One region of the Streptomyces sp. NPDC050674 genome, then DNA from elsewhere that is predicted to be linked to it. Evidence: riboswitches for the same ligand, from Rfam matches in the RefSeq annotation. Region 1 holds a riboswitch; the other holds the start of a gene.
What was found. A riboswitch is a leader RNA that binds a small molecule or an ion and turns the genes downstream of it on or off. The one in region 1 is predicted to bind S-adenosylmethionine.
Positions count from the first base shown of each region.

Region 1 (3,401 bases):
CGGTCCGCTACGGCCGCCCGACCGGCCCCACTAGAGTGAAGGCCGCCCCTGCTCCGGCCCCCGAGGGAGAGAACCAGCCGTGATCACCGCGATCGTCCTCATCAAGACCAGCGTGGACCGGATCCCCGAGATCGCCGAGTCGATCGCGGCGCTGGAGAGCGTCAGCGAGGTCTTCTCCGTCACGGGCACCTACGACCTGATCGCGATGGTCCGGGTCAAGGAGCACGAGGACCTGGCGGAGGTCATCCCGGGCCGGATCAGCAAGATCAGCGGGGTGGAGGGGACGGATACGCACGTGGCGTTCCGCACCTACTCGCAGCACGACCTGGAAGCGGCGTTCTCGATCGGCCTGGACAACTGAGGCCGCCCTGTCCGCCCTGCGGATGATCGTCCAGGGCGGACAGGGCGGCCGACCGCCGGCTCAGGCGGAGGTGTCCGGCACGCAGCGGCCGTCCTCGGTGCGGTAGGTCCACTTCGCCCCGTCCGCCACCAGCTCCCTGACCGCGCGCACGAACCGCTCCACGTGCTCGTCCGGCGTGCCCGCGCCGAAGCTGACCCGGATGGCGTTCAGCGACTTCTCCCCGGGCGCGGCCTCCGGCGACCCGCACTCCCCCTGCGACCGGGGGTCGCTGCCGAGCAGCGTGCGCACCAGCGGGTGGGCGCAGAACAGCCCGTCGCGCACGCCGATGCCGTACTCCGCGGACAGGGCGGCGGCGAAGTGGGAGCTGTTCCAGCCCTCGACGACGAAGGAGAGCACCCCGACCCGCGGCGCGTCGTCCCCGAAGAGGGACAGGAACCGCACCTCGGGCACGTCGGCGAGACCCTCCCGTACCGCGCGGACCAGGTACCGCTCACGGGCCACCAGGGTGTCGAAGCCGGCCTCGGTCAGCGCCTTGCAGGCCGAGGCCAGGGCGTAGGCGCCGATGACGTTGGGCGAACCCGCCTCGTGGCGGGCGGCGCTGTCGTGCCACTCCACGTCCACTCCCCCGTCCTCGCGCCGGGTGACCTTGCGGCTGGCGCCGCCGCCCGCGAGGTACGGCTCGGCCGTGCGCAGCCAGTCGGACCGCCCGGCCAGCACGCCCGAGCCGAAGGGCGCGTACAGCTTGTGCCCGGAGAAGGCGACCCAGTCGACGTCCAGATCGGCGACGGACACCGGGTGGTGGGGGGCCAGCTGGGCGGCGTCCAGCACGATCCGCGCACCGTGGGCGTGCGCGGCCGCGGCGAGTTCCCGCACCGGCCACAGCTCGCCGGTGACGTTGGAGGCGCCGGTGATGCAGACCAGGGCCGGCCCGTGGCCCCCCTCGGTCGACACCGTCCGGCCGGCCAGGGCGCGGTTCAGGCTCTCGACGGCCGCACCGGGGCTGCGCGGCGCGTCGAGGAAGGTGACGCGGGCGTCGCGCCAGGGCAGCAGGGAGGCGTGGTGCTCGGTCTCGAAGACGAAGACCTGGCAGTCGGCGGGGAGCGCGGCGGCGAGGAGGTTGAGCGAGTCGGTGGTGGAGCGGGTGAAGACCACCTGGTCGCCTTCCCGGCAGTCCAGGAACTCCGCGACGGTCCGGCGGGCGTTCTCGAACAGGTCGGTCGACAGCTGCGAGAGGTACCCGGCCCCGCGGTGCACGCTGCCGTAGTACGGCGCGTAGGCGGCGACGTCGTCCCAGACCCGCTGGAGCGCCGGGGCGCTGGCGGCGTAGTCGAGGGCGGCGTAGGTGACCTCGCCGCCGGTCACGAGCGGCACGGTGACGTCCCGGCCCAGAACGGGCAGCGGGGCACAAATGGACGGAGCGGCGGCAACGGTGGAGACGGACATGGGTGAACTCCCGTGAAGGCAGGTGGAATCCGCCCGCGAGCCGGTACGGCTGCCAGCGGGGGGGGTGAAGGAAAGAGGGATGCGGAGGCGGGGCTCTGCGGCCCTATCGCATTCGCTGATTCACGGGAGAACTCCTCGACGACCAGGACCCCTGGCCCCACACTTCTCAAAAGCGTGCGAGGGGTCCGCGCTTGCCGCAGACCTCGCTGCCTGCGGCCTGGTCTTCACCCGGGGCACCCCGCCACGGACGGAGGGTTGCCGGACAGTCGGCCGGGGCCTCATGACTGTCACTCATGACCTGCTCAGGAACGTACGCGAAAAGATCGGCGTCCCGCAACCCGAGTCCGGATCGCGGGACGCCGTACGGACATCCGCTACTTGTTGCTCGCGGCCACCCAGCGCTCCAGGGTGCGCTTCGCCGCGCCCGAGTCGATCGACTCGGCCGCCTTCACCATCCCGGCGCGGATCTGCTCGGCCAGCGGGGCCTGTGTGGGCTCCAGGGCCACCAGCGCCGCCGCCGAGTTCAGCACCACCGCGTCCCGCACCGGCCCGGTCTCCCCGTCCAGCAGCCGCCGCGCGACCTCCGCGTTGTAGGAGGCGTCAGCGCCGCGCAGGGCCTCCACGGGGACCAGGTCGAGGCCCACGTCACGCGGGTCGAAGGCCTCCTCGGTCACCTTGCCCCCGCGCACGATCCACACCCGGGACGTGGCCGTGGTGGTGAGCTCGTCCAGGCCGTCGTCGCCCCGGAAGACCAGGGACGAGTTGCCGCGCTCGGCGAAGACGCCCGCGACGATCGGCGCCATGCGGGGGTCCGCCACACCGACGGCCTGGGCGCGGACCCGGGCCGGGTTGGTCAGCGGGCCGAGGGCGTTGAACACCGTGCGGATGCCCAACTGGCCGCGCGCCGCGCCCGCGTGCCGCAGCGCCGGGTGGAACTTCACCGCGAAGCAGAAGGTGATCCCGGCCTCGTCGGCGACCTCCGCGACCCGGTGCAGCGGCAGTTCCAGGTTGACCCCGAGCTTCTCCAGCACGTCGGAGGCCCCGGACGCCGAGGACGCGGCCCGGTTGCCGTGCTTGACGACCTTCGCGCCGGTGCCCGCGACGACGATGGAGGACATCGTGGAGATGTTGACCGTCTTCGCGCCGTCACCGCCGGTGCCGACGATGTCGACCGTCGCCCCGGGCACCTCGATCACGTTGGCGTGCTCGTACATCGTGCGGACCAGACCGTTGATCTCCTCGACGGTCTCGCCCTTGGCGCGCAGGGCGACGACGAACCCGGCGATCTGCGCCTCGGTCGCCTCGCCGCGCATGATCCGGTCCATCGCCCAAGCGGTGTCGTCCGCGCTCAGGTGCCTGCCGTCCAGCAGGCCGTTCAGCAGCAGGGGCCAGGAGCGGCCCGCCGCGGTGTCGCCTCCAGCGGGGGTCACAGCGCTCATAAGCCGCTCCAGGGTCAGGCGTCCCGCACTGCGGGACGAGAGTCTCAACGGGTCCACCCTATCCAGGCCCGGGCACGCGAAGGGCCCCGTCCGAACACCGGACGGGGCCCTTCAGTGGCGTGGCGAAGCAGTGATCAGTGGTGGCCGTGGCCGCTCGT
Region 1 is NZ_JBFAIG010000011.1:7,380-10,780, reverse strand. Features, by position in the region: gene AB0I06_RS19280 (rhomboid family intramembrane serine protease) at 1-83, shown strand, start outside; gene AB0I06_RS19275 (Lrp/AsnC ligand binding domain-containing protein) at 80-361, shown strand; gene AB0I06_RS19270 (aminotransferase class V-fold PLP-dependent enzyme) at 422-1,804, opposite strand; SAM riboswitch class IV at 1,987-2,103, opposite strand; gene trpD (anthranilate phosphoribosyltransferase) at 2,179-3,243, opposite strand; gene AB0I06_RS19260 (cytochrome bc complex cytochrome b subunit) at 3,378-3,401, opposite strand, start outside.

Region 2 (3,401 bases), on a different contig from region 1:
GGAGTAGGTGCGCGGCGCGAAGCCGTCCCGGCTCCGCTCGAACTGCGTCAGGGACGGCCGGATCAGATGCCCGCGGGCCAGCCGCAGCTGGGCCGTGCGGTAGATCGCGGCGGCCATCCGGCCCAGCGCCTGCCCGTCCTGGTGCCGGTGCTTGCGCACCCCCACGTCCACCTGGGCGAGGGCGTCCAGGCCCGCCAGGTGCAGGGCGTCGACCAGCATGCCCAGCTCCACGCCGTAGCCGACGGGGAAGGGCAGCTGCTCCAGCAGGGAGCGGCGGGCCGCGTACTCGCCGCCGAGCGGCTGCACGAAGCCGGCCAGCTGCGGCCAGTGCATGTTGAGCAACGGGCGCGCCATCAGCTCGGTGACCCGGCCGCCCTGCCCGGAGGCGCCGTCCAGCGGACGGTCGTACATGGCCTTCACCAGGGCCACGTCCGGCTCGGTGAGCAGCGGGCCGACGATCCCGGAGACGAAGTCGGACGAGAAGTCCCTCAGGTCCGCGTCGACGAAGCAGACGACGTCCCCGCGGGTGACCAGCAGCGAGCGCCACAGCACCTCGCCCTTGCCGGGCACGGCGGGCAGGCGCGGGAGTATCGCGTCCCGGTGCACCACCCGCGCGCCCGCGGCGGCGGCCACCTCGGACGTGCGGTCGGTGGAGCCCGAGTCGACGACCACCAGCTCGTCGACGAGCGGGACCTGCCGCATCAGGTCATGGCGGATGACGGCGACGATGTCACCGACCGTCGCCTCCTCGTTGAGCGCGGGCAGCACCACGCTGACCGTCTGGCCCGTGCGCTGCTTGGCGGCCAGGATCTGGTGGAGCGGACGATCGTTCGCGGACCAGGAACGGGTGCTCAGCCAGCGCTCGACTTCTTCCAGCACCGTGGCGGCTCCTCTGCGTACTCTCGGCGGGACGGGTTGTGATCCATCTCGCGGTTCGGACGGCTATCTCAACTGTCCTGGTCGTCGGTTACAGTCTTGAACAACGCGGATGACCATCGCATGTCCGGGGGTCACCCGCCGCCTACAACCACATACAGCTCATCCAGAGGGGCAGAGGGAAACGGCCCGATGAAGCCCCGGCAACCCTCCAGTCGGTACTCGTAGGTCACTGTCGACCGCGTCGCGAGGCTCCCGGCTAGGGAAGGTGCCAAATCCGTCTCACGGCGAAACGCGTCGTGAGGAAGATGAGGAAGGGCCTCGCCTCACATGGCTGTGCAGACTGTTGCAAGCACCACTGACTCCACCGTAGACCTCGGTCCCGCCGCCGCGCTGAGCTGCCGCGAGTGCGGTCACCGCGTGCCCCTCGGCCCGGTCTTCGCCTGCGAGGAGTGTTTCGGCCCGCTGGAGATCGCCTACGACTTCTCGGCCTACGACACCGAAGAGCTCCGCAAGCGCATCGAAGCGGGTCCCGCGAACATCTGGCGCTACGCCCCGCTGCTGCCGGTCCCGGCCGACGTGGCGGACAAGCCGAACATCAACCCGGGCTGGACCAAGCTCGTCAAGGCCGACAACCTCGCCCGCGCGCTGGGCGTCGACGCCGGCAAGCTCTTCGTCAAGGACGACTCCGGCAACCCGACGCACTCCTTCAAGGACCGGGTCGTCGCCCAGGCCCTGGAGGCCGCCCGCGCCTTCGGCTTCACCACCCTCTCCTGCTCCTCCACCGGCAACCTCGCCGGTGCGGTGGGCGCCGCCGCGGCCCGCGCCGGCTTCCGCTCCTGCGTGTTCATCCCGCACGACCTGGAGCAGGGCAAGGTCGTCATGGCGGCGGTCTACGGCGGCGAGCTCGTGGGCATCGAGGGCAACTACGACGACGTGAACCGCTTCTGCTCCGAGCTGATCGGCGACCCGGCCGGCGAGGGCTGGGGCTTCGTCAACGTCAACCTGCGGCCGTACTACGCCGAGGGCTCCAAGACGCTGGCGTACGAGATCTGCGAGCAGCTCGGCTGGCAGCTGCCGGACCAGCTCGTGGTGCCGATCGCCTCCGGCTCGCAGCTGACGAAGATCGACAAGGGGCTCCAGGAGCTGATCAAGCTCGGTCTGGTCGAGGACAAGCCGTACAAGATCTTCGGCGCGCAGGCGCTCGGCTGTTCGCCGGTGTCCACGGCGTTCAAGGCCGGGCACGACGTGGTGCGCCCGCAGAAGCCGGACACCATCGCCAAGTCCCTGGCCATCGGCAATCCGGCGGACGGGCCCTACGTGCTGGACATCGCGCGGCGGACCGGTGGTGCGGTGGAGGACGTGGACGACGAGCAGGTCGTCGAGGCGATCAAGCTGCTCGCGCGGACCGAGGGGATCTTCGCGGAGACCGCCGGTGGGGTGACGGTGGGTGTCACCAAGAAGCTGATCGAGAGCGGGCTGCTGGATCCGTCGAAGACGACGGTGGTGCTCAACACCGGGGACGGTCTCAAGACGCTGGACGCGGTGGCGGGGACGGGGCTGACCGCGACCATTCGTCCCAGCCTGGAGTCGTTCCGGGAAGCGGGCCTCGTCTGACCGTCGTTCGCTGCGGGCCGGTGGGGGCCGGTCGCGCCCACGCGGCGGAGCCGCAGATCGAGACAGCCCCGCGCCCCTGAGGGCGCGCCCCAGCCGTAGCTCACAAAGAACCGGAGGACATGTCCGATGAGCGTCACCGTCCGCATCCCCACCATCCTGCGTACCTACACCGGCGGGCAGGCCGAGGTCGCCGCCGAGGGGGCGAACCTCGGTGAGGTCATCGCCGATCTGGAGAAGAACCACACCGGGATCGCCGCCCGCGTGCTGGACGACCAGGGCAAGCTGCGCCGGTTCGTCAACGTCTACGTGAACGACGACGACGTGCGGTTCGAGCAGGGGCTGGAGACGGCCACGCCCGACGGTGCCGGAGTGTCGATCATTCCCGCCGTCGCCGGCGGCTGAACCGGTCGGACGGCCCGATTATTACCTTCGGTAACGGCCGTCACCCAGAGTTCATCGAATTGCCCCTTCCGTGAGAGAAGCGGAAGGGGCAATTCTGTGTGGTTGAGCGGGGTACAGTTGGGGAACGCGATCCCGATCCCTTGATCGGAATCCTGAATTCCTGCCGCGAGCCCGACAAGATGTAGCCAAAGTGTGCGCGTCTTTCGCGGCTTTTGTTCTTTTTGTGTGGCCCGACTTGACCCGAATTCGGGCGAATTCTCCCTACATTCCGGATCCTGCGCGTCCGGAATTCTCGTCCGATTGACCTGTTGCAGACGGCAGTTGGACAGATACATTCAGCCGCGGTCGACGCGTTCCGGCGCACGCCCCCAACCGTGGGGGGTGAGGTCTGACCCGGATCCGCGAAGTGTGGATCTGTGCAAGGGCCAGTAATAGGGGAGTTAGGCATGGCTCAGGGCACCGTCAAGTGGTTCAACGCGGAGAAGGGGTACGGCTTCATCGCGGTC
Region 2 is NZ_JBFAIG010000010.1:120,472-123,872, reverse strand. Features, by position in the region: gene AB0I06_RS18425 (glucosyl-3-phosphoglycerate synthase) at 1-879, opposite strand, end outside; SAM riboswitch class I at 1,036-1,191, shown strand; gene thrC (threonine synthase) at 1,207-2,493, shown strand; gene AB0I06_RS18415 (MoaD/ThiS family protein) at 2,620-2,895, shown strand; gene AB0I06_RS18410 (cold-shock protein) at 3,342-3,401, shown strand, end outside.
Region 2: another riboswitch for S-adenosylmethionine. It lies ahead of thrC (threonine synthase); the one in region 1 lies ahead of AB0I06_RS19270 (aminotransferase class V-fold PLP-dependent enzyme).